Regions from separate parts of the Cryptosporangium sp. NPDC051539 genome, predicted to be linked through region 2. Evidence: riboswitches for the same ligand, from Rfam matches in the RefSeq annotation. Region 2 holds a riboswitch; each other region holds the start of a gene.
What was found. Region 2 has a riboswitch for cyclic di-AMP ahead of ACIBZJ_RS31435 (NlpC/P60 family protein). Riboswitches for the same ligand answer to the same signal wherever they lie in the genome.
Positions count from the first base shown of each region.

Region 1: linked by a shared signal. The riboswitch ahead of ACIBZJ_RS38210 (C40 family peptidase) and the one ahead of ACIBZJ_RS31435 (NlpC/P60 family protein) in region 2 are both predicted to bind cyclic di-AMP.
Region 3: linked by a shared signal. The riboswitch ahead of ACIBZJ_RS32910 (transglycosylase family protein) and the one ahead of ACIBZJ_RS31435 (NlpC/P60 family protein) in region 2 are both predicted to bind cyclic di-AMP.

Region 1 is NZ_JBITDV010000016.1:77,235-86,763, reverse strand. Features, by position in the region: gene ACIBZJ_RS38230 (MFS transporter) at 1-897, shown strand, start outside; gene ACIBZJ_RS38225 (CCA tRNA nucleotidyltransferase) at 869-2,332, opposite strand; partial or broken gene ACIBZJ_RS38220 (NUDIX hydrolase) at 2,476-2,988, shown strand; gene murJ (murein biosynthesis integral membrane protein MurJ) at 2,994-4,835, shown strand; cyclic di-AMP (ydaO/yuaA leader) riboswitch at 5,247-5,420, shown strand; gene ACIBZJ_RS38210 (C40 family peptidase) at 5,543-6,307, shown strand; gene ACIBZJ_RS38205 (protein kinase family protein) at 6,586-8,001, shown strand; gene sigM (RNA polymerase sigma factor SigM) at 8,046-8,657, shown strand; gene ACIBZJ_RS38195 (hypothetical protein) at 8,654-9,529, shown strand, end outside.
Region 2 is NZ_JBITDV010000011.1:226,472-236,000, forward strand. Features, by position in the region: gene hemL (glutamate-1-semialdehyde 2,1-aminomutase) at 1-752, shown strand, start outside; gene ACIBZJ_RS31405 (histidine phosphatase family protein) at 754-1,404, shown strand; gene ACIBZJ_RS31410 (TlpA family protein disulfide reductase) at 1,409-1,996, shown strand; gene ACIBZJ_RS31415 (cytochrome c biogenesis CcdA family protein) at 1,993-2,826, shown strand; gene ACIBZJ_RS31420 (cytochrome c biogenesis protein ResB) at 2,826-4,607, shown strand; gene ccsB (c-type cytochrome biogenesis protein CcsB) at 4,604-5,623, shown strand; gene ACIBZJ_RS31430 (hypothetical protein) at 6,142-6,324, opposite strand; cyclic di-AMP (ydaO/yuaA leader) riboswitch at 6,641-6,766, shown strand; gene ACIBZJ_RS31435 (NlpC/P60 family protein) at 6,832-7,758, shown strand; gene ACIBZJ_RS31440 (menaquinone biosynthesis decarboxylase) at 7,794-9,239, shown strand; gene mqnP (menaquinone biosynthesis prenyltransferase MqnP) at 9,236-9,529, shown strand, end outside.
Region 3 is NZ_JBITDV010000012.1:175,297-184,825, forward strand. Features, by position in the region: gene ACIBZJ_RS32895 (PadR family transcriptional regulator) at 1-517, shown strand, start outside; gene ACIBZJ_RS32900 (AAA domain-containing protein) at 758-6,748, shown strand; gene ACIBZJ_RS32905 (MarR family winged helix-turn-helix transcriptional regulator) at 6,737-7,183, opposite strand; gene ACIBZJ_RS32910 (transglycosylase family protein) at 7,360-8,046, opposite strand; cyclic di-AMP (ydaO/yuaA leader) riboswitch at 8,223-8,400, opposite strand; gene ACIBZJ_RS32915 (glycoside hydrolase family 6 protein) at 8,714-9,529, shown strand, end outside.

The DNA of each region.
Region 1 (9,529 bases), on a different contig from region 2:
GGCACGGTCGTGCTGACGATCGGCGTCGGCGTGGCGGTCGGGCTGCGCAGTCTGCTGGACGCCGGTGACTTCGGGTACGGCGTGATCCTGCTCTGCGCGGTCGGGGCCTACCTCGCCTCGGCCGGGTTCGCGGTCCGCTTCCCGGTCGCCGCGCTGGGTCCCGATCGCGACGACCCGACCGCCCGGCTGGAGACCGTCGGATCGGTGGTACGCGGCATGATCGCCGGCGTCCGGCACCTGTCCGACCGGCGGGCGGCCGCGTTCGCGTTGCTGACGGTCGGCCTGGGCCGGGTCGGGTTCGGCATCACGACGATGGCCCTGCTGCTGCTCTACCGGAACACGCTGGAAGGGAGCCGGCTGTTTCCGGGCGGTGACACCGGACTCGGCCAGGTGGTGCTCGCGACCGGGCTCGGTGCGTTCCTGGCCGCACTCGTCACGCCGGGCGTCGTCCGCCGGATTTCGCGACGGACGTGGATGACCGCGCTGCTGGTCGTTCTCGCGGGCGCCTGGCCGGTGATCGTGGCCGCGCCGCGGACGGCGGTCGTCGTCGCCGTGGCGCTCGCCGCCGGGTGGGCGAGCCAGGGCATCAAGATCATCGTCGACGCGGCGGTGCAGTCGGAGGTCGACGACGTCTTCCGCGGGCGGGTGTTCGCGCTCTACGACATGTTGTTCAACGTGTGTGTGGTCAGCGGGCTGCTGATCGCCGCGTTCGGGCTACCGGACTCGGGCCGCTCGTGGCCGGTGTTCCTCGGGCTGGGCGCCGGTCACCTGGTGCTGGCGGCCTGGGTGGCCTGGTGGACCAGCCGGCTGGGGTGGTCGAGCGTGAGTGCGATGACGCCCCGCCCGACCGCCCCGAGCACCCGGACGGCTACTCCGCTCCCGGCTCCCCCGACCTAGGGACGCCGTTCTCCGCGGCCCAGCGGAAGAGCTCGGCCTCGGCCTCGTCGCGCGGGAGCACCCCGCGGTCGAGGCGGACCTCCTTGAGGTGCTTCCACGCCCGGCCGACGATCGGGCCGGGCGGGACGCCGAGCAGCTCCATGATCGCGTTGCCGTCGAGGTCGGGCCGGATCCGCGCCAGGTCTTCCTCGGCCTGCAGGCGGGTGATCCGCTCCTCGAGCGTGTCGTAGGAGCGAGCCAGTGCGGCCGCCCGGCGCTTGTTCCTGGTGGTGCAGTCCGAGCGCACCAGCCGGTGCAGCCGGGGGAGCAGGTCGCCGGCGTCGGTGACGTACCGGCGCACGGCCGAATCGGTCCACTCCCCCCGGCCGTAGCCGTGGAACCGCAGGTGCAGGAAGACCAGTGTGGCGACCTGCTCGGTGACGTCCTTGGGGTAGCGCAGCGCCTTCATCCGGCGCCGGGTCATCTTCGCCCCGACCACCTCGTGGTGGTGGAAGCTGACCCCGCCGCCGTCCTGGATCTCCCGGGTCGCGGGTTTGCCGATGTCGTGCAGGAGCGCGGCCATCCGCAGCACGAAATCCGGCCCGGCCGGCTCGAGGTCGATCGCCTGCTCGAGGACCGTCAGCGTGTGCTCGTAGACGTCCTTGTGCTGGGCGTGCTCGTCGATCTCCATCCGCATGTTCGGCAGCTCGGGCAGCACGTGGGCGGCGAGCCCGGTGTCGACGAGCAGCCGGAGCCCGGCGACCGGGTCGGCACCGGTGATGAGCTTCGTGAGCTCGTCGCGGATCCGCTCGGCGGTGATCCGGGTGATCTGGTCGGCCATCGCGGTCATCGCCGCGATCACCTCGGGCGCCACCTCGAACCGCAGCTGCGACGCGAACCGCGCGGCCCGCAACATCCGGAGCGGATCGTCGGCGAACGAGTCCTCCGGCGCTCCCGGCGTGCGGAGCGCCTTCGAGGCCAGATCGTCCAGGCCGCCGTGCAGGTCGACGAATCGGTGGCCGGGCAGCCCGACCGCCATCGCGTTGACCGTGAAGTCACGGCGCACGAGGTCTTCGGCGAGCGATTCGCCGTACCGGACGACCGGGTTACGGCTCTGCCGGTCGTACGCCTCGGCGCGGTAGGTGGTGATCTCGAGACGCAGGCCGCGCCGCGAGGCGCCTACCGTGCCGAACTCGATCCCGGTCGTCCAGGTCGATTCCGCCCAGCCTTTCAGCAGGTCGAGCACGGCGTCCGGCCGGGCGTCGGTGCAGAAGTCGAGGTCGTCGCCCAGGCGCCCGAGCAGGGCGTCGCGGACCGACCCCCCGACGAGGTAGAGCTCGTGCCCGGCGGCCTGGAACCGACGACCGAGGTCGTCGGCGACGGGGGAGACCCGCAGTAGTTCGGCGACGGCGCTGCGCTGCGCGGTGGTCAGTGCGGGAGATGCAGTAGGTGACACAGTAAGACCAGTATCGGAGGCGACGGGTTGAGTGGCCGGCTGCTCGGGGTTCCGCGCATCGGCCACGGACGTGAACCCTATCGAGTGGTGGCCGAAGCTGGCGCACGCATATCACACAGGGCGCTACCGACCGCCCCTGGATGGCCTCACAGCGTTTACCGCACCCGGGCGCTATCGTCAGATTCATGGCCCGCCGAAGCTCCCCGCGTCGGCCCGGGGGTACCGGGCGGCTGCGACGGGTCGAGGAGGTCTCCGCAGGCGGTCTCGTCGTCCAGGGTGACGCCGACCACCTCGAGGGTGCTCTGATCGGGAAACTCGACCGCCGGGGCCGTTTGCTGTGGTCCCTGCCGAAGGGTCACGTGGAAGCCGGCGAGACGCTGGAGCAGACCGCCGCCCGCGAGGTCGCGGAAGAGACCGGCATCATCGGAGACGTGCTGGCGACGCTCGGTACGGTCGACTACTGGTTCGTGTTCGAGGGTCGCCGCATCCACAAGACCGTGCATCATTTCCTCCTGGATGCGGTGGCCGGAGTTCTCTCCGACGCCGACGTGGAGGTGACCGAGGTGGCGTGGGTCCCGCTCAGCGAGATCCCTGGCAGGCTGGCTTACCCGGACGAGCGCAAGCTCATCGCCCGGGTGCCCGACCTGCTCGAGCGCCCGGCGTGACGGGTCCAGAGCCGCGCGACTTCGATCTGCGTCGGCCGCGCTCGAACCCGTACGACCCGGACTCCACGGTCGTCCTGCCGGCGAACTCGCCGTTGGACGAGCCCACCGTGGTCCTGCCGAGGATCGGGGACCCGACGATCCCTGACCTCTCGGTGGCCGATCCCTCGGTGGCCGTGCCCGGCGGCCCGACGCCGACCGACACCGGGGAGACCCCGCCCGAGGAGACGGCTGCCCGCAGCGTGGCCCGCTCCAGCGGCGTCATGGCGATGTTCAGCCTGATCTCGCGTGCGACCGGCTTCCTCCGCACCGCGGCGATCGGCGCGGCCATCGGCGGCGGCCTGGTCGGTGACGCGTACCAGGTCTCGAACACGATCCCGAACATGCTGTACGAGTTCCTGCTCGGCGGCATCCTCACCAGCGTCGTCGTGCCGCTGCTGGTCGCGGCCAAGAAGCGCGACGCCGACGGCGGCGAGGCGTTCACCCACAAGCTGCTCACCGCGGCCACCGTCCTGCTCGGCGCGGCCACGCTGCTCGCGCTCGTCGGGGCCCCGCTGCTCGCCGCGTTCTTCGCGAGTTCCGAGTCGACGGACGCCAGTCGCCGCCTCACGACGACGCTGACCTACCTTCTTCTCCCGGAGATCTTCTTCTACGGCCTGTCCGCTCTGCTGGGCGCCGTCCTGAACACCCGGAACCAGTTCGCCGCACCGGCCTGGGCGCCGATCCTGAACAACGTCACGGTGATCGTCACCGCGGTCGTGTTCCTCCTGCTGCCCGGCCCGGCGTCGCTCAGCCCGCAGACGATCAGCGGCGCCCAGGTCGCGGTGCTGGGGATCGGCACCACGCTCGGCATCGTGCTGCAGTCGTTCGCGCTCTGGCCCGCCCTGCGCAAGGTGGGCTTCCGCTGGAAATGGCGCTTCGATCTGCGCGGCTCCGGGCTCGGCGAGGCCGGTCGGCTCGGCGTCTGGATGTTCGTCTACGTGGGCGTCAGCCAGATCGGCGTCCTGCCGGTGATCAAGATCGCGAACTACGCCGGCACCAACGGCGGTCCCGGGCCACTCATCCACAACAACGCGTTCCTGTTGTTCATGATGGTTCACGGGATCGTCGCGGTGAGCATCCTCACTGCCCTGTTGCCCCGGATGAGCGCGGCCGCGGCCGATCGCGACTTCCCCGAGCTGAGGCGAAACCTCTCACTCGGTGCGCGGCTCCCGTCGGTCGTTCTGATGCCGGCCACCGCGGCGTACATCGTCCTGGGTATCCCGCTGGCGGTGACCGCGTTCCGCTGGGGCAACTTCAGCCAGGACCAGGCCATCTCGACCGGCTACGCGACGATGGCGGCCGCGATCGGGCTGGTGCCGTTCGCGATCAGCCAGATGCAGATCTTCGCGTTCTACGCGCTGCGCGACACGAAGACCCCGGCCCTCCTGAACATCCCGGTGGTCGTCGCGAAGCTCGCGTTCGACGTGGGCGTGCTGTTCCTGCTGCCGCCCGAGTACATCGTCGTCGGGCTGCAGTGTGGCAATACGGTGTCGTACCTGGTCGCCGTGTTCGTCTCCGGACGCTACCTCAAGCGCCGCATCGGCGGCCTGGAAACGATGGCCGTGACCCGGACGCTGACCCGCCTCGGGGTCGCCGCCGCGATTGCCGGACTGATCAGCTGGGGCGTCGCGTACGGCATCCAGGCCGGGCTGGGGATCGGCAAGACCGGCTCGTTCGTCTCGCTGGTCGTCGCCGGAGTTGTCCTGGTAGGCGTCTACGCGGTGGTGGCGCTCCGACTCCGGGTCGCCGAAGTCGTCGAGCTCGCCGACACCGTGAAACGACGCCTACCCGGCCGCTGACGACCGGAACGTAACCGTCGACACGGCGTCGGCCAAAACACACAGGGTTATCCACAACCGTCGCGGTATGACCGTGAGGAACGCCACGCTGGGCGTACCGTCGGCTCCGGTTACCGACGACCACTACGCCGCGTGAGGTTCCCGGTCGTTCGTCCGGTTCAGTTTTCCAACCCGCATCGGGTTGCACAGCGCTGTGTCACCGGCGCGCGACGCGCCGAGAACCACATTGGTGGTGCGTGAAATCGCCGTGAAGTCGTACTAACTTCTCAGATCGACTGTGATGCACGTCGCAAAGGACTGGCAACTCCCACAAGGCGCAGGTTCAGTTCTTCGCGGCAACTTGTCGCGGCAGCCACGCCGCGCACACCGCAGGATTCGCACGCCGAGCCCTGTCCACGACGTCCGCGGTGTCCCTTCGAGTAGCCAACCAAATGGACAGGGACGGGGGACCCACGTAGTTGGGGTCGCCGGGAACCAAATCCCTGGCGCGATCCCTTGGGGTGAAGCCGCGCAGTGCGCGGCCGGGCAATCAACCTTCCCGCCCGAACCCGACAGCTCACCTCGCAGGCGTGCAGGAAGGAATCTCCTTGCATACGGTGCATTCCCCTCGGTGTGCCCTGCCCGCGAAACGGTACGAGCGTTCTGGTGAAATAGGCCAGTCTGTGTCGTACGCGGACAAAACCACCGGCGGTGCTCGACACCGCGCAATGTCCGGCCCGAAGCACCGCGCCCTCTCCCGGCGCGCGAGCATTCGCACCACCGCTCTGGCCGGCGTCCTCGCAGGATCACTCGGTGTTGGCCTGATCGGCGTCGCTGCCTCACCGGCAGCGGCGGCGGACTCGGCCAGCGCGCGGCTCTCCGGCGCCACCTCGGTCTCCACCGGATCGCGTACGACGCTGCACGCGATCGGCACGGTGAGCGGCAATCCCGCGTCGTTCAAGAAGTTCTCTCTGCAGTACCAGTCCAGCTCCGGCTGGAAGACCGTCAGCACCAAGACGGCGCGCAAGTCCGGTCAGATCGAGTGGTCCGTCACCGTTGGCGGAAGCTCGAACTGGCGTGTGGTGCTGGCCGTGACCAGCGCGCACAAGACGCTCTCGCCGAACCACTACATCAAGGGCGTGTCCAACGGCAACGCCGTGGTCAAGGCCGCGGCGCGCCAGGCCGGCAAGATGTACGCGTTCGGCGCGGCCGGCCCGAACAACTTCGACTGCTCGGGTCTGACCCAGTACGTCTACAAGCAGTTCGGCAAGAGCCTGCCGCACAGCGCGACCCAGCAGACGAAGTACGGCACCGCGGTCAGCAAGTCGGCGAAGAAGCCCGGCGACCTGATGCTGTTCGGTAGCGGTAGCTACTACTCCCACGCCGCCATCTACGCCGGCGGCAACTACATGTGGGACGCGTCGACCACCGGACAGCCGGTGGCGAAGCGCAAGATCTGGAGCAACACGTACGTCGTCCGTCGTCTCGTCTAAGAGATCTATCGGACAACCGCGGGGCGGTCCGGTGCGCGAGCACCGGGCCGCCCCCGCCGGTCCCAACCGGCGTGAACTGCTGCGACACACGGTTGTGGAACAGCGAGCGGGCGTGCGCCGCAGCGCTACCGTGAACGCCGAGACCACTACCTACCTATGAAGGCTGTTCATCCAGTGGCGTCCGACGCGCCGGAACAGGCAGGATGGACCTGTCCCCAGTAGCCGCCCCACGGCCTACCCTGAGGGGCGGAGCGGTCGTTACTGCGGGAGGGCGGGTTGTGACACAGGTCGGCGCGCCCTCTCAGGGCGAGGTGCTGGCGGGTCGGTACCGGCTTGAAGAGGCCCTGTACGCCGATGCGGCCTCCGGGCACGCACTCTGGCGGGGTACCGACAATCTGCTCAACCGCACAGTCTCCATTGAACTGCGGGTGCCGGGCGGAGAAGCAGCCGAACAGATGATCGCCGAGGCGGTCGCCGCCGGGCGCATCGTCCACCCGTCGGTCATCGGGGTCTACGACGCCGTCGACGAAGGCCCGCGTGCCTACGTCGTCCGCGAGTGGGTCAACGGCCAGACGCTCTTCGACACGCTGGGGTCCGGCCCGTTGCATCCGGCCCGCGCGGCCGCGCTCGTCCGCAACACGGCCGACGCGCTCGCCGGCATCCACGCCACCGGCCACGCCCACGGCAACCTCACCCCGTCGACCGTCCTCATCGGTAACGACGACGAGGTGACGCTCGTCGATCTGCACCTCGGCGGGCCCGGGCAGCAGCCGTCCGACATCCGTGCCCTCGGCGGCCTGCTCTACGCGGGCCTGACCGGTCAGTGGCCAGACGTCCTCCCGCCGCACCGCACCGGCCTGCCCGACGCGACGCGCGTCGACGGCCGGATGTGCTCTCCGCGCCAGATCCGGGCCGGTATCCCCGGTTACCTCGACGCGCTGACGATGGACCTGCTCGATCCGGCGGTCCCGCCGCCCACCGCCGCCGACCTGGCCAGCGAGTTGCGCCGGTACGACGTCGCCGATCCCGCGCTGAGCGCGCTGGCGGTGCTGGCTCCCGAGCCGGCCACCGGCGGCCCGCAGTGGACGCGCGTCGGCGTGCTCGTCGTCGGCGTGCTGGTCGTGATCGGCGTCGTCGTCGCGGTCGCGGCGTTCGGCCTGCCGAAGTTCGGCGGCGGTACCGACGGCGCAGGTCCGTCGTCGAAACCCAGCGTGTCCGCGCCGGCCCAGGCGACCGGCGGTCCGGTGAAGATCGTCCGCGCCACACTGCTCGACCCGCCCGACGGAGACTTCGCCGAGGCGAAAGACATCGACAAGGCGATCGACGGCAGCGCGAGCACGTCCTGGGAGACCGACCAGTACAAGAGCGCGAAGCTCGGCAACTTCAAACCGGGGATGGGCCTCGTCCTCGACCTGGGCGGCAACAAGAACGTCTCCAGCGTCACGATCGGGTTCGATCACGCCGGCGCGACGTTCGAGCTCCGGGCCGGCACGACGCAGCCCAGTTCACAGCCGAAGGACATCGGCCCCTACCGCGTGATCTCGCCGTCCCAGTCGTCGTCGGCCGGCAGCACCACGGTGAAGCTCGACAAGCCGGTCAGCACGCCGTTCCTCGTCGTCTGGCTCACCGACACCGGCACCAACGACCGCGGCAAGTACCAGGTCGCGATCTCCGAGATCACGGTCAAGGGCTGAGCCGTCCACCTGCCGGTGGCGGTCAGGCTCTAGTCTCTGCGTCCATGCGACCGCCGCACAGCGGGCTCGACGACCGGAGCCTGCTGCACGCCCACGTGGACGGGGACTCCGAGGCCTTCGCCGAACTCGTCCGGCGGCACCGGGACCGGTTGTGGGCCGTCGCGCTGCGGACGCTCGGCAACACCGAGGACGCCGCGGACGCACTCCAGGACGCGCTTCTCTCCGCGTACCGGTCGGCCGGCAGCTACCGCGGAGAAGCGGCCGTCACCACCTGGATGCACCGGATCGTGGTCAACGCCTGCCTCGACCGGGTGCGCAGGAGGCAGGCGCGCCCCACGGTCCCCCTCCCGGAGGACGACGGCCGGGCTCCCGCCGCCCCGAACGATCCGATCGCTTCACGTGAAACGGCGATCGACGTCCGGGCCGCGCTGTTCGAGCTCCCGGACGACCAACGCATCGCGCTGGTGCTGGTCGACGTGCAGGGCCATCCGGTGGCGGACGTCGCGGAGATGCTGGGGATAGCGGTCGGCACTGTGAAGAGCCGCTGCGCCCGCGGCCGGGCGCGTCTGGCTCTGCGTCTGGGCCATCTCCGGAACCCGGACGGCGGGCGACGCGTCGAACCCACGGAAGAGCCCACGGAAGGAGGTGCTCGGTGACACCGTCCGAACTCGATCAACTGGCGGACTTCGCCGAAGGCCTCCTCGACGGCACCCCGGACGGCGACGCGGTCGCCGGGCGGATCGCGACCGACCAGGAATGGGCCGACGCCTACCGGCAGCTGACCGCCTCGCTGCCCGGCATCACGACCGCGCTCGGCGACCTCGACGAGGCCCCCATGCCCGACGACGTGGCCGCACGCCTCGAGGCCGCGCTGGCCGCCGAACCGCCGCTCCGGCGTCGTCCCGAGGGGCGTCCGCGGCCCTCGGAGAGCGACGAGGACGGCCCGGCAGGCCCGTGGGTGTCTCCGGAACCGGACGATCGGCTCAGCGCTCAGCGAGCGGCTCGTTCGCGCCGGAGCCGCGCCAAGGTCGGCCAGTGGGTCGCGGCGGTGGCCGCGGTCGCGCTGATCGCCCTCTGCGGCGTCGGGGTATTCAGGTCGGTCGAGCCGGCGAGCGACGACTCCGCGAGCACGTCGTCCGCCGGTGACTCCGCGCCGAGCGCGCTGGCCGCACCGGCCGCGCCGGGTGGCGTCCACGTCTCCGGTACCTCGTACTCGACCGCGGAACTCGGGCAGCAGGCCCGCGCCATGCTCTCCGGTCCGACCCAGGACACGAAGCAGCTGCCGGAGGCGGCGCCGCCGACGAAGGTGGGGTCGCCGCCGGTGCCCGCAGCGGACACCCTGGGCGCACTGCAGCGGCTGACGAGGCCGACGGAGCTCGCCGCCTGTCTGGGCGCGCTCGGTCTCGGGCAGCCCCTGGCGGTCGACTACGCGACCCTGGAGGGAACGCCTGCGGTCGTCATCGTGACCGAGGACACCGACCCCGGCCGGCTCGTGGTGGTCGCCGCTGGAGCGAACTGCGGGATCGGC
Region 2 (9,529 bases):
CCGACGCGCTGAAGGCCGCGTTCGCCGAGCACGGTGACGGGATCGCGGCGGTGATCGTCGAGGCGGTGCCCGCGAACATGGGCGTCGTCCCGCCGGTCGGCGGCTTCGACGTGCTGATGCGGGAGCTCTGCACGAGCGCCGGCGCGCTGCTGATCAGCGACGAGGTGATGACCGGCTTCCGGATCTCCCGGGCGGGCTGGTTCGGCGCGTCCGGGGGCCGGGTCGTTCCCGACCTGTTCACGTTCGGCAAGGTGATGGGCGGCGGTCTGCCTGCCGCGGCGTTCGGCGGCAAGGCGGACGTGATGGCCGCGCTCGCTCCGGCCGGTCCCGTCTACCAGGCCGGAACTCTCTCCGGTAACCCGCTGGCCTGCGCGGCCGGCCTGGCCACGCTGCGCGCGGCGACGGACGAGGTCTACGCGGCGGTCGACGCTTCGGCCGGACGAGTGGCCAGGTTGGCGTCCGAGGCGTTGACTGAAGCCGGTGTGCCCCACCGGGTGCAGGCGGCTGGCAACCTGTTCTCGGTGTTCTTCGGCGCCGGTGAAGTCCTCGACTTCGACGGCGCCAGGCGGCAGGACACCGCGGCCTACGCGGCGTTCTTCCACGCGATGCTGGCCGAGGGCGTCTACCTGCCGCCCAGTGCCTACGAAGCGTGGTTCCTGTCGGCGGCGCACGACGACGAAGCTCTGGGTCGCGTCGCGGCAGCGCTGCCGGTAGCGGCCCGCGCTGCGGCAACGGCCCGGACGGGAGACTGAGTTGACGGTCACGACCATCGTGCACGTGATTCGACACGGCGAGGTGTACAACCCGGGCGGCATCCTCTACGGACGCCTGCCCGGCTACAAGCTGTCGCCGCTCGGCGAGCAGATGGCCAAGGTGACGGCCCAGCACCTGGCCGGTCGTGACGTCACGCACCTGTTCGTCAGCCCGATGGAACGCGCGCAGCAGACGATGGAGCCGTTCGCCGAGCAGTTCGGCCTCGAACCGACAGTCGACGACCGGCTGATCGAGGCGACGAACCTGTTCGAGGGCAAGCCGTTCGGCCCCGGCGACGGGCTCTGGCGGCACCGCAAGTACTGGCACTACCTGCGCAACCCGTTCCGTCCGTCCTGGGGCGAGCCGTACGCGCAGCAGGCCGAGCGGATGTTCTCGATCGTCTCCGACGCCCGGAAAGCCGCGGCCGGTCACGAGGCGGTGTGCATCTCGCACCAGTCGCCGATCGTCATCCTGCGGCGGCACCTGGAGAAGAAGACGCTCTGGCACGACCCCCGGCGTCGTCAGTGCGCGCTGGCCAGCGTCACGTCGGTGCGATTCGAGGACGACGAGGTGGCCGGCGTGGAGTACGCCGACCCGGCCGCCGCCCTGATCGCCCAGTCGAAGACCGCGCAGACCGAGCGAGGCGCCTGACACCATGTCCTTCCCCTCCTGGCTCCTCCGCGGGATCGCCGTCGCCTCGCTGGCCGTGCTGGCCGCCTGCTCGACGGGGTCGGACGCCGTGGACCAGGACTCGGGTGGCTCGCTGCGGTTCGTGGCGGGTTCCGGGGCGTCCAAGTTCTACGAGGCCGGCGATCGCAAGCAGGCGCCGGACATCTCCGGCACGCTGCTCGACGGCGGCAAGTTCACGCTCAGCCAGGCGCGGGGCGACGTCGTCGTGTTCAACTTCTGGGGCTCGTGGTGCGGGCCGTGCCGCGCCGAGGCCGACGACCTGGAGCGGGTCTACACCGCGACCAAGGCGAGCGGGGTGCGGTTCGTCGGCGTCAACGTGAAAGACACCGAGTCGCGGGCGAAGGCGTTCGACGTCAACTTCAAGATGTCGTACCCGAGCCTGTTCGACTCGGCCGGGCGGGTCGCGCTGCAGCTCCAGGCGGTACCGCCGAACGCGGTGCCGGCGACGATCATCATCGATCGCGACGGGAAAATCGCCGCGGTGTTCCGCAAGGGCCTGCTGGACGACGAGTTGCAGCCGGTGGTCGAGCGGGTCGCGGCGGAGAAGCCGTGAGCCTTCCCGAACTCGTCACCGAGGGGCCGCTGGTCGTCGCGGCCGGGGTGAGCGCGCTGGCGGGGCTGGTCAGCTTCCTCTCGCCGTGCGTGCTGCCGCTGGTGCCGGGTTACGTCTCGTACGTCACCGGGATCGCCGGCGCCGACCTGGACGCGGCACTCGGCACGGATCCGTCCGGCCGGCCGGTGGAGGCCGCTCCGGCCGGTGGTGTGGCGTTGGCGACCCGGGCCGAGGCGCCTCCGCGGGTGCGCGTACGCGGGAAACTGCTGCTCGGGAGCCTGCTGTTCGTCGCCGGGTTCACCGCGGTCTTCACTCTGCTGGCGTTCGCGACCGGGGGACTGGGCTCGTTCCTGCTCGAACACGAGCAGGCGCTGCAGCGGGCGGTCGGGGCGCTGGTCATCGTGTTCGGCCTCGGCTACCTGGGCGTCCTGCCGGGGTTGCAGCGGGAGACCAGGGTCCGCTGGCTACCCGCGTCCGGGCTGGCCGGGGCCCCGCTGCTCGGCGCGGTGTTCGGGCTCGGCTGGATCCCGTGCGTCGGCCCGACGCTCGGCGCCGTGCTGGGGCTGGCCGTCGTCCAGGGCGGGGCCGGGCGGGGCGCGTTGCTCGCGGTGGCCTACTGCATCGGGCTCGGGGTGCCGTTCGTGCTGTTCGCGCTGGGGTTCCGGCGGGTGCTGGGTGCGTTCGCGGTCGTGCGTCGGCACAGCGTGTGGGTCGTCCGGATCGGTGGGGTGCTGCTGATCGCGGTCGGCGCCCTGCTGTTGCTCGGTGGGTGGGACGACCTGGTGATCTGGGTGCGCAGCGTGTTCGGCGCCGGAGGAGTGGCGCTCTGATGTCGACCACGACCCCACCGGACTCCGCCGAGACCCGCGCCGACGACGAGGCCGTCACCGGGCTCGCCACCGCGCCGGAGGACGCAACCGCGCGCGAAGACCGTCGCGCGGGCCGCACCGACCCGGACGGCGACGGGCCCGGCGGCCGCGGACCCGGCGCCTGGGGCCCGGGCGGGTGGAACGCGCTGGCGGCGGCACCCCGGCGCTGGTGGCGCCAGCTGACGAGCATGCGCACCGCGCTGGTGTTGCTGTTCCTGCTCGCGCTGGCCGCGGTACCGGGCAGCACGTTCCCGCAGCGCTCGCTGAACCAGGCCAAGGTCGAGCAGTACTTCAGCCAGCACCCGACGCTCGCCCCGATCCTCGACAAACTCTCGGCGTTCGACGTCTTCGCCGCGCCCTGGTTCGCGGCGATCTACCTGCTGCTGTTCGTCTCGCTGGTCGGCTGTCTGGTCCCGCGGATCCGCGTCCACGGCCGGGCTCTGGTCAGACGGCCACCGGCCGCACCACGGAACCTCGGCCGCCTGCCGGTCTCCGCGACCGCGGAGGTGGGTGGCGAAGCGGCCGTGGCGGCCGCCGCCGTCCGCCGGACCCTGCGGAAGAACCGCTGGCGGACGGTGGAACGCACCGAGCCGTCCGGCGCGGTGACGGTCAGCGCCGAGAAGGGCTACCTGCGGGAGACCGGGAACCTCGCGTTCCACGTGGCGCTGGTCGCGCTGCTGGTCGGCGTCGCCTCCGGCTCGATGTGGGGCTGGAAGGCCAGCATGCTGGTCGTCGAGGGCAACGCGTTCTGCGACACCGTGCAGGCCTACGACTCGTTCACCCCCGGCACCCGGATGCGCGACGCGTCGCTGCCGCCGTTCTGCGTGCAGCTGGACGATTTCCAGGGCACGTACCTGGCCAACGGTCAGCCGAAGGACTTCCTGGCCAAGGTGAAGTACGTGGAGGGCGACCGCGCGTACCGGGAAGACCCGGACCGGTCGTACGACATCAAGGTCAACCACCCGCTGCGGCTCGACGGCGCGAACATCTACCTGATCAACCACGGCTACGCGCCGGTGCTGCGCTACACCGACAAGTACGGGACGGTGTTCGAGGAGTCCCCGGCGTTCCTGCCGCAGGACGCGCAGCTCACCAGCGAGGGCGCCTTCCTCCTGCCGGACGCCAACCAGAATCCGAAGTCGACCGACCGTGCCCGCGACGTGCAGATGGCGTTCACCGGCTTCTTCCTGCCGACCGCGCCGACGTCCGGGCCGCCGATCCGGTCGGTACGCCCGGAACTGGCCGACCCGGCGGTCACGCTGGTCGGGTACCGCGGTGACACCGGGCTCGACTCCGGGATCCCACGGTCGGTCTACTCGATCGACCAGAACCAGGTCGACAGCGGCGCGCTGAAGTCCGTCGGCTCGAAGAAGCTTTCGATCGGCGAGACCTGGACGCTCGACGACGGCACCAAGCTGCAGTTCGTCGGCGTCAAGGAGTTCATGACCGTGCAGGTCGGCCACGATCCGGGCGAGAAGATCGTGCTGGTCGCGGCCGCGTTCATGCTCGTCGGCCTGATCACGTCGCTCACCGTGCGGCGCCGCCGGCTGTTCGTCCGGATCTCGCCCGACGGCCGGATGGACGTCGGCGGCCTGGCCCGGACCGACCCCGACCGGTTCACCGAAGAATTCGATGTGCTGTCCCAGCGGCTCGCCGACGCCGCCGGTGTCGCGCAACCGCCACCTGACGCACCCGCCGACACCAAGGAGTCGGTCGCCGTGGGGAAAGAAGGATCGTCATGACGGACGCCCAACTCGCGGACCTCTCGAACACGCTGCTCGTCGTCGCGATCCTGGCGTACACGATCGCGATGTTCGGCTACGCCGTGGAGTTCGCTTTCGGACGGAAGGGCCTGGTCGCGGCACGTGCGGCCACGCCGGCGCAGCGGAACCGGGTCCTGGTGGGGGCCGGCGGACCGGCTTCCGACGCGCCGGTGTCGCCGGCCCGGCCGGCCGTGGCTCCCGTGCCCTCACCGGGCGGGCGGGCCGCGTGGTTCGGCCGGGCCGCGGTGGTCGCGGCGGTCCTCGGTGCGCTCGCGCAGCTCGGCTGCCTGGCGTCGCGGGGAATCGCGGCCGGGCGGGTGCCCTGGGGCAACATGTACGAGTTCGTGTCGGTCGCCTGTGTGGTCGGCACGATCACGTGGCTCGTGGTCTCGGCCCGGCGGCCGGTGCGGTACCTGGGCATGTTCGTGATGCTGCCGGTGGTGCTGCTGCTGGGGCTGGCCGGGACCGTGCTGTACGTGGACGCCGGGCCGCTGATGCCGGCGCTGAACTCGTACTGGCTCTGGATCCACGTCTCCACCGCGTCGATCTCGGTCGGGATCTACCTGGTCGGCGGCGTGATGTCGGTGCTGTACCTGCTGCGCGACGGTTACGACCGCCGGGTCGCGGCGGGCCGGCCGGCGAACGCGCCGGGCTTCCCGTTCGGGGTGGGACGGCATCTGCCCGGTGCGGACGGGCTGGAGCGGCTCACGTTCCGCCTGCACGCGTTCGGGTTCCCGATCTGGACGTTCGCGATCATCTGCGGGGCGATCTGGGCCGAGGCGGCGTGGAGCCGGTACTGGGGCTGGGACCCCAAGGAGACCTGGGCGTTCATCTCCTGGGTCGTGTACGCCGCCTACCTGCACGCCCGGGCCACGACGGGCTGGCGCGGGCGCCGCGCCGCCTTCATCGCGGTGGTCGGTTTCGTCACGATGATGATCAACCTCTACGTGATCAACTTCGCGGTCAGCGGTCTCCACTCCTACAGCGGGCTTTAGTGGGCGGCCCGCCGAGAACGACGCTGACAGCCGCGCCACACGACTTGAGTATGACCAATACGGGGCGTCGTGTGGCGCGGATGTCAGCGTCGCTCTCGGCGGGCTCCAGGTCAGAGCGCGGCGCTGGCGCGCCTTGAACGGCGCTGGCGCGCCTTGAACGGCGCTGGTGTGCTACTTGGTTTGGGTGACCGGTGCGGGGTGTCTGGTGGCGCGGGGGTGGGCTCTCCCTCGGAGGGCTCTCGGCCCGGGCGCGGCGCTGGCGCGCCTTGAACGGCGCTCGTGCCGATCGGTGCGGGGTGTCTGGTGGCGCGGAGGTTGGTGCCGCTCTTGGTGGGCTCTCGGCCCGGGTGCGGGGCCGCGCGCCTTTGAGTGGCGGCGTGCCTTCGGCGCGGTGGCGGGCCGGGTCGGTGGTTCGGGGCGAGGCCATTCGGCAGCCTGGGAGCGGGATCGGCGCGTTGTGGGGTATGCCACTTCGGGCCTTGTGTGGGGTGGGTCGGAACCTTAATTCTCGGGTGCGGTCAGCGGCGGTCCGGGGGTGGCTGGTCCGGGGGTGAGGGCTGATCGTCCGAACGGGGGGTGTCGTCCCGGCGGCGATAGGCAAGGGCGGCTTCGTAGTCGTCGCCCCGGAGCCAGCCGACCACCACCACGTCCTCGTGTTCGGCCTGCTGCGCCATGGTTCCGTCCCCCTCGATGCCGGTCACGTTATCGACAAATTACCCCAAAGTTCCGAATCCGGGTGGTAGGTAACGGTCGTATCGGGCGTCACAGCCGTCACGACGTGCGGGTCGTCCGTTCGGCTGTCCATAGTGGACCAGCAGGTCCGCCGTTCGGCGGAGGGATCCGCAAAACCGCATTAAGAAGCGCTTAAGAAGACGTTCCGGAGTGGACTAACTACGCGGCGCTGTCATCTGTTAGACGTTCACTCAGAAACTCCGGCGAGGCTGGACCGGCGAGTAACACATGGCCTACCGTGTCCCACGACTCTCCGAACGTCCGCCGTTCACCATGGATGGCGTCGGGTAGTCGTCGCCTAATCGAAAGAACCGGGGAACCGAGTTCCCGGGGTGAATCCGCCGTCGAGGCGGTAGGGCAGCTCCCGCCCGAACCCGTCAGCTAACCCGGTCGGCGACCTAGTGGGAGTAAGGAGTGCCGCGCCAGTGAGATCCGTTCGGACTCACGCTCGTCGTCCGATCGTTCTGGTCAGCGTCTTGGCTGCGATTCTCAGCCTCGCGCTGTTACCGGCAGGCGGCGCCAGCGCGGCACCGTCGCTCACCGATGCCGAGAAGCAACTCGATGCGCTCGGCGTCAAGATGGACAAAGTCAACGAGCAGATGAACAGCGCCAAGGTCCAGCTCAAGCGGGTCAAGACCCAGCAAGCCGGGCTGAACCGTCAACTCTCGGCGTCGCAGGCCAAGCTCGACGCCTCGCAGGAGGCGGTCGGCAAGATCGCCGCCGCTGCCTACCGCGACGGGCGGATGCGCCTCTCGTCGTCGATCATCGACACCGGCTCGCCGGCCGACTTCCTGGACCAGCTCGCCACGATGGATTGGCTGTCCGCGCAGCAGCGCGACACGATCGACGAGGCCAAGGCGTACCAGGCCCAGTTCGACGGCACCAAGAAGAAGGTCGACCTCCAGGTCCAGACGGCGACGCGTCTGGAGAAGCAGCTCGACACGCAGAAGAAGTCGATCGAGAAGGACCAGGCCAAGTGGGAGCAGGTCCGCCGCTCCGCGTACGCCAAGAAGTACGGCAGCTCGTACACCACCGTGACGTACAACGGGCAGGCCAGCGGCAACGCTGCCACGGTCGTCCAGTTCGCGCTCGCGCAGCAGGGTGAGCCGTACGTGTTCGGCGGCGCCGGCCCGAACGTCTGGGACTGCTCCGGGCTCACGATGATGGCCTGGAAGCAGGTCGGCGTGAACCTGCCGCACTCGGCGCACCAGCAGTACAACATGATCCCGCACGTCTCCAGGGAGAACCTGCAGCCGGGCGACATCGTGTTCTTCTACTCCGACCTGCACCACTCCGCGATCTACATCGGCAACGGTCAGGTCGTGCACGCGCCGACCGAGGGCCAGCCGGTCCAGGTCGAGCAGGTCAACAACATGCCGTTCGCCGGGGCCGGACGCCCGTAGCGCGAGCTGTCGGTGGGCCATGAATACTGGTGTTCATGGCCCACACCGACCTTCGTGAGTTCCTGAAGCGGCTGGAGAAGGCCGGTGAGCTCAAGCGGGTGACCGCGCCGGTCGATCCCACGCTGGAGATCAGCGAGATCACCCAGCGCGTGGTGCGCGACGGCGGCCCGGCCCTGCTGTTCGAGAACCCGACGCGCGGCGAGATGCCGATCGTGATGAACGTGTTCGGCACCGAGCGCCGGATGGCTCTCGCGCTCGGCGTCGACTCGCTGGACGAGATCGGGCAGCGCATCGCGGGCATGCTCAAGCCCGAGCTGCCGCAGGGTTTCAGTGGCTTCCGCGAGGCGCTGGGCAAGCTCACGCAGCTCAAGAACGTCCCCCCGAAGAAGGTGAAGACGGCCCCGTGCCAGGAGGTCGTCTTCAAGGACGACGCCGTCGACCTCGACCGGCTGCCGGGCCTGCAGGTCTGGCCAGGAGACGGCGGGATCTACCACAACCTGGGCCTCACCCACACGAAGCACCCGGAGACCGGCGCCCGCAACCTGGGCCTCTACCGCCTGCAGCAGCACAGCCGGAACACGCTCGGCATGCACTGGCAGATCCACAAGGATTCCACCGCGCACCACGCGGTGGCCGAACGGCTGGGGCAGCGGCTGCCGGTCGCGATCGCGTTCGGCTGTGATCCGGTGGTGTCGTACTCGGCGACCGCCCCGCTGCCGGGAGACATCGACGAATACCTCTTCGCGGGCTTCCTCCGGGGCGAGCGGGTCGAGATGGTCGACTGCCTGACGGTGCCGCTGCAGGTGCCCGCGCACGCCCAGGTGGTGCTCGAGGGGTACCTCGAGCCGGGCGAGCGGGCTCCGGAGGGCCCGTTCGGCGACCACACCGGCTTCTACACGCCGGTGGAGGACTTCCCGGTACTGCACGTCGAATGCATGACGACGCAGCGCGCGCCGATCTACCAGTCGATCATCACCAGCCAGCCGCCCCAGGAAGACGGCCCGATCGGCAAGGCCACCGAGCGGATCTTCCTGCCGCTGATCAAGTTCATGATCCCCGACATCGTCGACTACGACCTGCCGGATGCCGGCGTCTTCCACAACTGCTGCATCGTCTCGATCGACAAGCGGTTCCCGAAGCACGCGATGAAGGTCATGAACGCGATCTGGGGCGCCGGGCTGTTGTCACTCTGCAAGCTGATCGTCGTGGTCGACGCCGACTGCGACGCGCACGACTACCGCGAGGTCGCGTTCCGGGCGTTCGGCAACGTCGACTACAACCACGACGTGTTGCTCACCACCGGGCCGGTAGATCACCTCGATCATGCGTCCTACCAGCAGTTCTGGGGTGGCAAGCTGGGGGTGGACGCCACCCGGAAACTCCCGGCGGAGGGTTATCACCGCGGCTGGCCGGAGGAGATGCGGATGAGCCCGGAAGTAGTCGCGAAAGTCGACGCGCGCTGGCGGGAGTTCGGGCTGTGACCTCGGCCCTCGAGTCGCCGAACAAGGTCAAGGCGTTCCTGCGCCTGGTCATGATCGAGCACTCGGTGTTCGCGCTGCCGTTCGCCTACGTCGCCGCGCTGACCGCGATGCGAGGTGAGGGTCCCGACGTCCAGTGGTTGACGCTCGGCTTGATCACCGTCGCCATGGTGGCGGCGCGGACCGTCGCGATGGCCGCCAACCGCATCATCGACCGGCGGATCGACGCGCAGAACCCCCGCACCGCGCAGCGTGAGCTCGTCACCGGAGCGCTGTCGGTGCGGTCGGCCTGG
Region 3 (9,529 bases), on a different contig from region 2:
CGAGGTCAAACGCCTGGTGCGGTGGGAGTACGCGACCTCCACCACCGAACGCACCGGCAACCGCTCCCGCACCACCTACGCGATCACCCCGGTCGGCCGGGAGGCCCTGCGGGCCTGGCTCGCGACGCCCCCGGCCGGGCCGCAACTCGAGATCGAGGGGCTGCTCCGCCTGCTGCTCGCCGATCAGGGCGAGAAGGCCGACGCCCTGGAAGCGGTCCGGGCCACCCGCGAGTCGGTCGTCGAGACCGGCACGGTCGCCGTCAAGCAGTTCCGCGCGTATCTCGACGGCGGCGGCCCGTTCCCGGAGCGGGCCCACCTCGTCGTCCTGCTGGCCCGGTTCTACGGCGCCTTCGCCGAGACGATGCTCGACTGGTGCGACGCCGCCGAAGCCGAGATCTCCGGCTGGCCGGACGTGCACGGTGGCGGTCTGAGCGACGATTCCCGCCGCGCTCTGGGGGCAATGATCGAGCGTTTCGAGCGGAGGATGGCTCCGGCGCACACGAACCGAGTCGAGTGACGTAAATTCTCGCTCGTCGCAAGGGCGCGAATCCGGCTCGTACGCAACAGACGCCTCCGGGTAGTCAGGTGGCCTACCGGGACCTCATCCGGCCGGGTGAGGTAACGCTGGACCCCTGCCGTCCGGGCGGTGTTCACCGGTACGGTCGGCCGAAGGCCGGTGGGGGATCGAGAGGCGCTAGTGACGGCGGTGTTTCCAGTGGCGGCGGCGACCGACCGGGTCGAGGCATTACGTAGTCGCGTGTCCCGATTCGCCGACTACCTGTCGGCGGTGCGCGCGCTCTCGACCCGTCCGGCGAGAACTCTCGACGCGGCGGCTTCGGTCGTCTGGCAGGCGACCCTTCCCGCCGGCAAACCCGGCTGCTGGATGGCCGGGGACCCGGTGTCCGATTCGGAACCCGCGCCGGAGGCCGAACGGTGGCTGGAGCTCGTCCGGCCGCCCCGCCCGCGCCCGCCGGACCTGCCGGCCGTCGTCCGCTCGCTCCTCGACGGCACGGTCGACGACCCGCGCCGCCGGCCCGCGTTGCGCGAGGGCTGGCGCGAGATCGCCGCCGAGCGCGACCCCGATCTCGATCCGGACGCCGTCGAGCCCGCCGTCGACGAGTGGCTGGCCCGCCTCTGGCAGCCCTGGTCGATCAAGGCCGCCGAGGCCGACGCCGTTCGCAACGCGTACTCCCGGCTGGTCGAGCTGCGGCAGGCGGCCGTGCGGCTGGAGGCCTCGCACGAGCTGGTCTGGGGCTTCGGCCTGTTCCGCGGCCAGGTCGGTGGCCTGACCGTCGAAGACCCGCTGCTGGCCGCTCCGGTCGCGATCGACGTCGATCCCGACTCGGGCGCGCTCACCGTGACGCCGACCGGTGAGCTGCGCCTGCAGACCGACGCGTTCGAGGCGCTGCCCGACGCTCCGGACGCACGCCTGCACGACCTGGCCGGTCCTGGCGGCGCGATGAGCCTCGACCCCTGGGAGCAGGCCGGACGGACCGAGTTCTACCGCTCGGCCCTGCGCCGCCTCGGCCTACCGCCCCGGGTGGTCCGGCACGACGCCCAGCTGGCCGAACCACACATCCGCGACACCGGTCTGCTGGTGCTCCGCCCGCGCCGCACCGCGCTGGCCGGTTTCCTCGGCGACTTCCGGGCCGCGCTGGCCGCCGGGCACGTCCCGTCCGGCTCGCTGGCCGCGCTGCTGGCCGACGATCCGTCGACGCTCGTGCTGCCCGACGATCCGCCCGAGCAGTGGCAGTCGATCGGTGAGCGGCTGCTCTTCCCGCTGCCCGCCAACCTCGAGCAGGAGACGATCGCGCGGCGGCTGGCCCGCCAGCGGATGGTCGCGGTGCAGGGGCCGCCCGGTACCGGCAAGACCCACACGATCGCGAACCTGATCTGCCACCTGGTCGCGCACGGCCGCCGGGTGCTGGTCGTGTCCCACCGCGACGAGCCCCTGGCCGAGGTGCGCGACAAGCTGCCGCAGCCGTTGAAGCCGCTGGCGATCAGCGTCATGGGTTCGAGCGCCAAGCAGCTCGGCCAGCTGGAGATCGCGGTCCGCCAGCTCCAGGCCGAGGCCGGCGCGCTCGACCAGGAGGCGGCCGCCGAGGCCGTCGACGAGCTCTGGGCCGCGCTCGACACCGCCGAGCAGGACCTGGCCGGCAAGTACAACGCGCTGCGTACGGTCGCCGACCGGGAGAGCAGCACGTTCCTGCTCGACGGCGCCGAGGCCACCGCGGTCGAGGTCGCCGAGTGGCTCTGGGCCAACGAGGCCCGGCTGGCGTTCGTCGTCGACGCGATCGAGCCCGGCGCGCCGTTCCCGCTGGCCGAGGCCGAGCTGGCGGAACTCACCCTGCTCACGAACACTTACCGGCCCGAAGACCTGGGCGACGCACAGCGCAGGCTCCCCGAGCGGGAGTCCCTTCCGGACGGGAACCGGCTGGCCCGCACCGACGAGCACAGCGACTCGCTGCGTCAGCGGGTCGGCTCGCTCGCGTCGCTCGGCGTCGACACCAACGCGGTGCGGTCGGCCGGGCGTCCGGAGATCGCCGGGCTGGCCGACGAGGTCTGGCGGGTCGCCCACCGGGCCCGGGCCTACCAGCCCTGGCAGTGGCGGCTGGCCGGGCGGCTCGCGGTCTCGCCCGCCTGGCGCGAGACCTGCCAGGCCGAGGTCGCCGGCTGCACCGAGATGCTCACCGAGACCGCACGCTGGCGCAGCGTCCTGGCCGGCCGCGCGGTGCAGATCCCCGAGGAGCTCTGGGCCGACCCGCGTCAGCTGCGCACCGATCTCGACATGCTGCGGCTCCGCCTGGTGGAGGCGCGCGGAGTCAGCCGCCTGATCCACCGGCGGCTGGCCCAGGTCCGGGACGAGATCCGGGTCGACGGCGCTCCGCTGCGCACCGTGGAAGACGTGGACGCCGCCCTGGCGACCGTCCGGCTGGATTGGGCCCGGCACCGCCTGACCGAGCGCTGGAACCACTTCGTCGCCGAGCTCGACGGGCCGCAGGCGCCCGACGACCCCAGCACGGTCGAGGTGATCAGCGGGTACCTCCGCGAGGTCGGCGACGTCGTCGACATCGGACTGCGCTACTGGCCGACGCTGCGCGAGCGGCTGGCCGTCTACCTGCGCGCGGGCAATCCGGGCGAGGCCGACTGGGCCGACCCGAACGCCCTGGCCACGGTGGCCACCCGAGTCGCCGAGCTGGTGGTCGTCTTCGACAGCGACGACGCCGAGCGCGAGGGCGCGGCCGTCCGCGGGGTCATCGACGAGGCGCTGCTGGACGCCAACGCGTCGCCGCACTGGCGTGAGCTCGACCGCGCCTGGGCGACCGGCGACTACGAGCTGTGGGAATCCGTGCTCGCCGACGCCGACCGGCTGCGTGCGGCCGGGCCGGCGATGCAGCGCTGGCAGGAGCTGCACGCGGCGCTCTCGGCCAAGGCCCCGCTCTGGGCCAGCCGGATCGCCGCCGAGGGGCGCTTGCCCGACCCGGCGATCAGCCACCAGGCCTGGAACTGGCGTCGGGCCGACACCTGGCTGCGTCTCGTCATCGGCACCGAAGACACCGGTGCGCTCGGGCGGCAGGCCGACGCGCTGCGCGACCGGGCCCGTGAGCTGGTCGGCGAGCTGGCGACCCGGTCGGCCTGGCTGGCCGCCGCGGGCCGGATGGACGATCAGGCCCGCGACGCGCTGGCCGGCTGGGCGTCCGCGTTACGAAAAGTCGGAAAAGGGTCCGGACGCCGGTCGGCCGGCTGGACCGCGCTGGCGCAGCAGCACATGCGGGACGCGGTCGCCGCGGTTCCGGTGTGGATCATGTCCGTCGACCGGGCGTTGCAGCAGTTCACCGGCGGGACGACGCCGTTCGACGTGGTGATCGTCGACGAGGCGAGCCAGTGCGGGCTGCTGTCGATGCCGGTGCTGTCGCTGGGCACGCGCGCCGTCGTGGTCGGTGACGACCGGCAGATCGGTCCGTACGCGATCGGGCTGGCGCACGACGAGGTGGCGCGCCTGGGGCAGGACCACCTCGGCGACCTGCCGTCCTGGCCGCTGTTCGACGTCACGACGAGCCTGTACGACCACGCGGTCCGTCGTTCGCCCGAGCCGCTGATGCTCACCGAGCACTTCCGGTGCGTGCCGGAGATCATCTCGTTCTCCAGCGAGCAGTGGTACGACGGCACCGTGCAGCCGCTGCGGGCCGACCGCGGCAAGCTCGACCCGATGCGGGTCGTCCGGGTGCCCGGTGCCCGGGAGAAGCGCGACCGGTACGGCGAGGTCAACCTGGCCGAGGCGGACGCGCTGGTCGCGACGATCTCCCGCCTGGCCGCCGACCCGGACTACGCGGGCCTGACGTTCGGCGTGATCAGCCTGCTGGCCAGCAGCGGGCAGGCGCAGTACATCAACGAGCAGCTGGTCCGGCACCTGGGTGAGCAGGAGATGGCCCGGCGGGCACTCAAGGTCGGCGACTCGTACACGTTCCAGGGCGCCGAGCGGGACGTGATGTTCGTCAGCCTGGTCGTGTCCGATCGGGACGAGGCCCGGGCCGCGTTCACCGGGGCCGACCACCACCGCCGGGTGAACGTGGCGGCCTCGCGGGCCAAGGACCAGATGTGGGTGTTCCACTCGGCCGGCCCGGAGAACTTGCATCCGGACGACGCCAGGGCCGCGCTGCTGCGGTACTGCGCGGCGCCGAAGCTCGGGCTCGCGGCGCTGGCGGCCGAGCCGGTACCGGACGAGTCGCTGTACGCGGCCTGCGAGTCCGAACTGGAGCGGTCGGTGTTGCGGCGGCTGCTGGAGCTGGGGGTCCGGCCCGCGGTGCAGTACCCGATCGGGCGGCACCGGGTCGACTTCGTGGTGCCGACGACCGACGGGCGCCGGCTCGCGATCGAGTGCGACCACGGTCGGTACCGGGGTGTGGCCCGCTGGGCGGAGGAGATGCGTCGGCAGGCCGTGTTGGAGAGGGTCGGCGGCTGTGTGTTCTGGCGGGTGCGGGGCACGTTGTTCGCCCGGGACCCCGATGCGGCGCTGTCCGGGCTGTGGCCGCTGATGGACGATCTCGGCCTTCTGCCCGAGGAGTCGCGCTGGCTGGTCGAACCGCCCGAGGGCGCGGTGGCCTCCCAGCCGCCGTGGGCCATCGCCGAAGCCGCCTTCGCCGAGACAGCGCTCCCCGAGGCCGCCCTCCGGGAGGCGGCCCTTCCCGAGGCGGCTGCCCCCGAGGCGGCCTTCCCGACGGCGGCGCGTCCGGAGGGTGCGTTCCCCGGGACGGCGTTCCCCGGGACGGCTGGTCCGGAGGTGGGCGTTTCCGCGGGGGCCTTCCCCGAGGCGGCTGGCCCGGAGGCGGCCTTCCCGGAGGCGGCTGGCCCGGAGGCGGCCTTCCCGGAGGCGGGCGTTTCCGCGGGGGCCTTCCCCGAGGCGGCTTTCGCCGAGACGGCGGAGGGCGTTCGGCCGGAGTGGCCGGGTGCCGAGGCCGCGTCGGCCGTGGAGGCAGCGGAGGACTCGAACGACTCCGCCGAACCGCTGAGCGCCGCCGATCCGGCGCACGACGCCGAAGCCACCCCCGAGCCTTCGCCGCCGGAGGCAGCAGCCAAGAACGCCGAGACCGGCCCCAGCGAGCCGGGGCACCACGAGACCAGGCCCCACGAGACCAGGCCCCACGAGACCAGGCCCCACGAGACCAGGCTCCACGAGACCGGGCTCCACGAGACCGGCCCCAGCGAGACCGGCCCCAGCGAGATCGGGCCCGAGCAGGGCGCCCCCGCCGCGCAGGCGGACGAGACCGCCGCCGAATGGGCCCCCGACGAGTGGACCCCGGACGAGTGGCCGGCGGAGAACCCCGCGACCTCCTACAACGACCTCACGGTCCTGCTCCCGATGATCCCCGACCCCACCCCCACCCCGACCCAGGCCCAGGCACAGGCCCAGGCCCAGGCCCCCTACGAGGCACTGGACGACGAGCCCGCGGTCGCCGGCCGGCTCGACGAGCTCCGCACCGCCGTGCAGAACCTCGAACCCTCGATGGTCGAGGCGGCCGAAGAACCCGGCCAGCCGCCCCAGCAGCAGTGGGTCGGCGACGCCCCCACGATCCCGACCCCCGACGAGCTGCTCCGCCGAGACCCCTCGCACCCGGCGATCCGTCTCCCCGGCCTGGCCCGCTCGGCCGACGCCGTCCTCGTCCCGCTGACGCCGCCTGCGCTCCCGACCCGCCGCCCCACCTCGCCGGCCCCGGAGGGCGCCGCCCACGTCTCACCCGCCTCGGGCTCGCCCGTCAGCTGGTGGCAGGACCGCAACGGCGACTCCCTCGGCCCGGGCGGAGCCAAGCCCGCGACCCCGGCGGCGCCCCCGGTCTCCGACCTGACCCGGCAGCTACCGGTGCTCCCGGAGCCGCCGTCCGAAGATTCCTATCAGGAGGTCGCCTCGCTCCGGCCGGACGAGGCCCGCGCGGTGCTGCAGGCCTACCGCTCCGGAGTGGACACGCCGGTTCAGCTCGGCGGCAAGATCGTGGGCTGGGCCTGCTACTACCCCGACGGGTCGATCGAGGCGCGGCGCAACCGGGCCAACGTCGAGCTGATGCGGCAGGAGGAGGCCAGCACCGAGACCGCGGGCTGGCTCACCGCCCGCGAGGCCGCCGCTGTCGTGGCCGCGACCGAGCAGCGCCGGGACGTCCCGGTCGTCGACCCCACCTACGGTCAGCTGGGCATCGTCCGCTTCACCACCGACGCCGAGTTCCCGGCCCGTCTGCTGCGACGGTCACCCGCCTAACAGCACCAGCAGGCGGTTGAGGGCCGGGAGGGCCGCGGCGAGCGCGTCGAGGTCGTCCTGCGGGAGCTGCTCAGCGGCCGACGCCGCGATGCGACGTCGGTGGTCGGTGTAGCCGTCCACCAGTGCGGTCGCCGCCGGCGTGAGCGTCAGCCGGACCGCCCGGCGGTTCTGCGGATCGGGGAGCCGCTCCAGGTGCCCGCTGGCCGTGAGGTCGCCGACCAGTGTGCTGACGGTGTTCGGCGCGGTCCCCAGCGCCGACGCCACGGCCTTCACACCGATGCCGGGCGTCGCCTGCACCACGCGTAACACTTCCATCTGCGCGGAGGGGAGCGGATCGTCCGGTAAGTCGCCCCGGGAGGCGCGGCGCAGCGTCCGATGTAGCCGGCCGAGGAGAACACTCAGCTCGTCGGCGACCGCGCCCGGTGTGGCCGACATGACACTCCTTTGTGGTCATTTACGGCAGGCGGTAACCCTCGCTACCTGCAGGAACAGTCATGATGGCGGTCTCGCTAGGCGCCCCGCAGTCGTCCGTTCAGCCCGAGTCGGACAGCCATCTGCCAGGGGGTCCCGGCCCGAAGACCGGGACCCCCTGCTTTCTGGCGATCTGTCCTTTATCCGATCAGGATCTTCTGCCCGGGGTGGATCACGTTCGGATCGGCGCCGATCAGAGCGCGGTTCTTCTCGAACAGCACCCGCCACTCGACGTGGTGCGCGGCGGCGATCTTGACCAGGCTGTCGCCGGCCAGCACCAGGTAGGTGGGGACCGTCGCGACCGTCGGTCGCTGCGAGGCACTGAACATTCGCTGCGGCACGAAGTCCTGGATGGCGGTCGGGTGCGTCACGTGCGCCGCACCCTTCCGGTGCACCGCCACCACGGTCGGCTTCCGGTGGACGGAGGCCGGCTTCTGGTGGGAAGAAGACGTCGACTTGTGGTACGAGCGCTTCTTCCAGGTGCTCTTCCAGGTGTGCTTCTGGTGCGACGACGACGAGCTCTTCGTGTACGAGTGCCGCTTGTAGCTACGGCTCGCCTCGCCGGTCGAACTGGTCCGGTACCTCTTCGTGCTGTACCCGTGTGGACCGCAGACCGGCCAGGCTCCGATGCCCTGGCTACGCAGCACGCGTCTGGCGACCGTGATCTGCTCCGAACGAGTTGCGTTGTCCGCGCTGGCGGCGTACTTACGTCCGCCGTGCGCCTTCCATGTCGACGAGGCGAACTGCAGGCCACCGGTGTAGCCGTTCCCCGTGTCGATCGACCAGTTCCCTCCGCTTTCGCATTGCGCGATCGCGTCCCAGTTCACATCCGCATTGGCCGGTGAAGCGATGGCCAACGGTGTGAGGCCCGCGAGACCGGTGGCCACGGCTAGTGCCAGGCGTCGGCCGAGTGGGCTCAGGCGCCCTGGCGCCCGATGCCGTCCGCCCGCTTGACGCGGGCTTTCGGCGCTGGACTGGGCGGTATGGGAAGACTCCTTAGACATATCCGACCCTCTCCACGCCTACGAGGTGAGCTGTCGGGTTCGGGCTGAGTCGGCCCGGCCACGCTGTACGTGGCTTCACCCCGAGGCGTCGAACTGCGACGCCGGAAAAGTGGTTCCCCCGCTCCTGCCGGAAGTTCGGGTCTCATCGCCCGGGGCAGGATTCGGCGTAGCCGGGCATGAGGTCCGCGGTGAACGGACGAAAACGACAGAACCACAAAATGGGGCGAATGCCAAGTTACCGGACCGTGATTGAGAAAAGTGTCGCGCAAAGCCATTAGGCCCTCAAAGCAGTCCCTAGTGTTGCGTCGATTCGGCGTCAACGCGCGACACAGTGGTCTATCGCTTAAAGCCTGATTGCTGACGTAACTCCCGAAGAGCGGGGTAACTGACCGAGGCGAGTTCGTCGCGGGATGTTAAGTTCCCTTAAAGAGTCCTCAAGTGCCAGGTAGGAGAGTGGGCGCGGGCGTTCGCCGTCGACAAGATGGGACGCATGACCGACGCCCCACGTGCCGGCCTGTTCTCCCGGGTCGGACTGCGTGCCGGCCCCTATCTCGCTCTGCACCGTCGTGGGCGCGCCAACGGCCGAGTGCTCACCGCTGGGGTGGGCGCGGCCGCGCTCGGCTCCGTGGTCGTGATCGGCGGCACGAGCCTGGTGGCGGCGAACGCGACCGGCCGGCCGGAGCCCACCTGTGCGCCCGTGAGCTGCTCCACGACCGAAGATCGCAAGACCCGTGAAAGCGCTTCCCCACGACGCTCGGCGATCGCGTTACCCCCCGGGTTACCGGCCTCGCCGGTCCCGAAGGCCTCGACGTCGAACCGGCCCGGTGCCGGCCCGCTCGGCGCCCTCTACGTCGACTCCGAGGGCCAGGCGGCCGAGTGGGTGGCCGGAAACTCCGGAGACTCGCGGGTCGGCGTGATCCGGGACCGGATCGCCGGACAACCGCAGGCCCGCTGGTTCGCCGCCGACGATCCGGGTGAGGTCGAGGGTGCGGTCCGGGCCTACACCGCGCAGGCGGCGTCCAAGGGCGAAGTGCCGGTTCTGGTCGCCTACAACATGACGAATCGCGACTGCGGCGGCGCCAGCGCCGGCGGCGCGGACGGCGCCGACGGTTACCGCACCTGGATCAGCAATTTCGCGTCCGGCCTCCGCTCCGGGACGTCGATCGTCGTCCTCGAACCTGACTCGCTCCCGCACCTGACCGACTGCCTCTCCGAAGGCCAGCAACAGGAGCGACTCGACCTGCTCGCCTATGCCGCGAAGACGATCAAACAGAAGAGCGCCAAGGCGCGCGTCTACTACGACGTG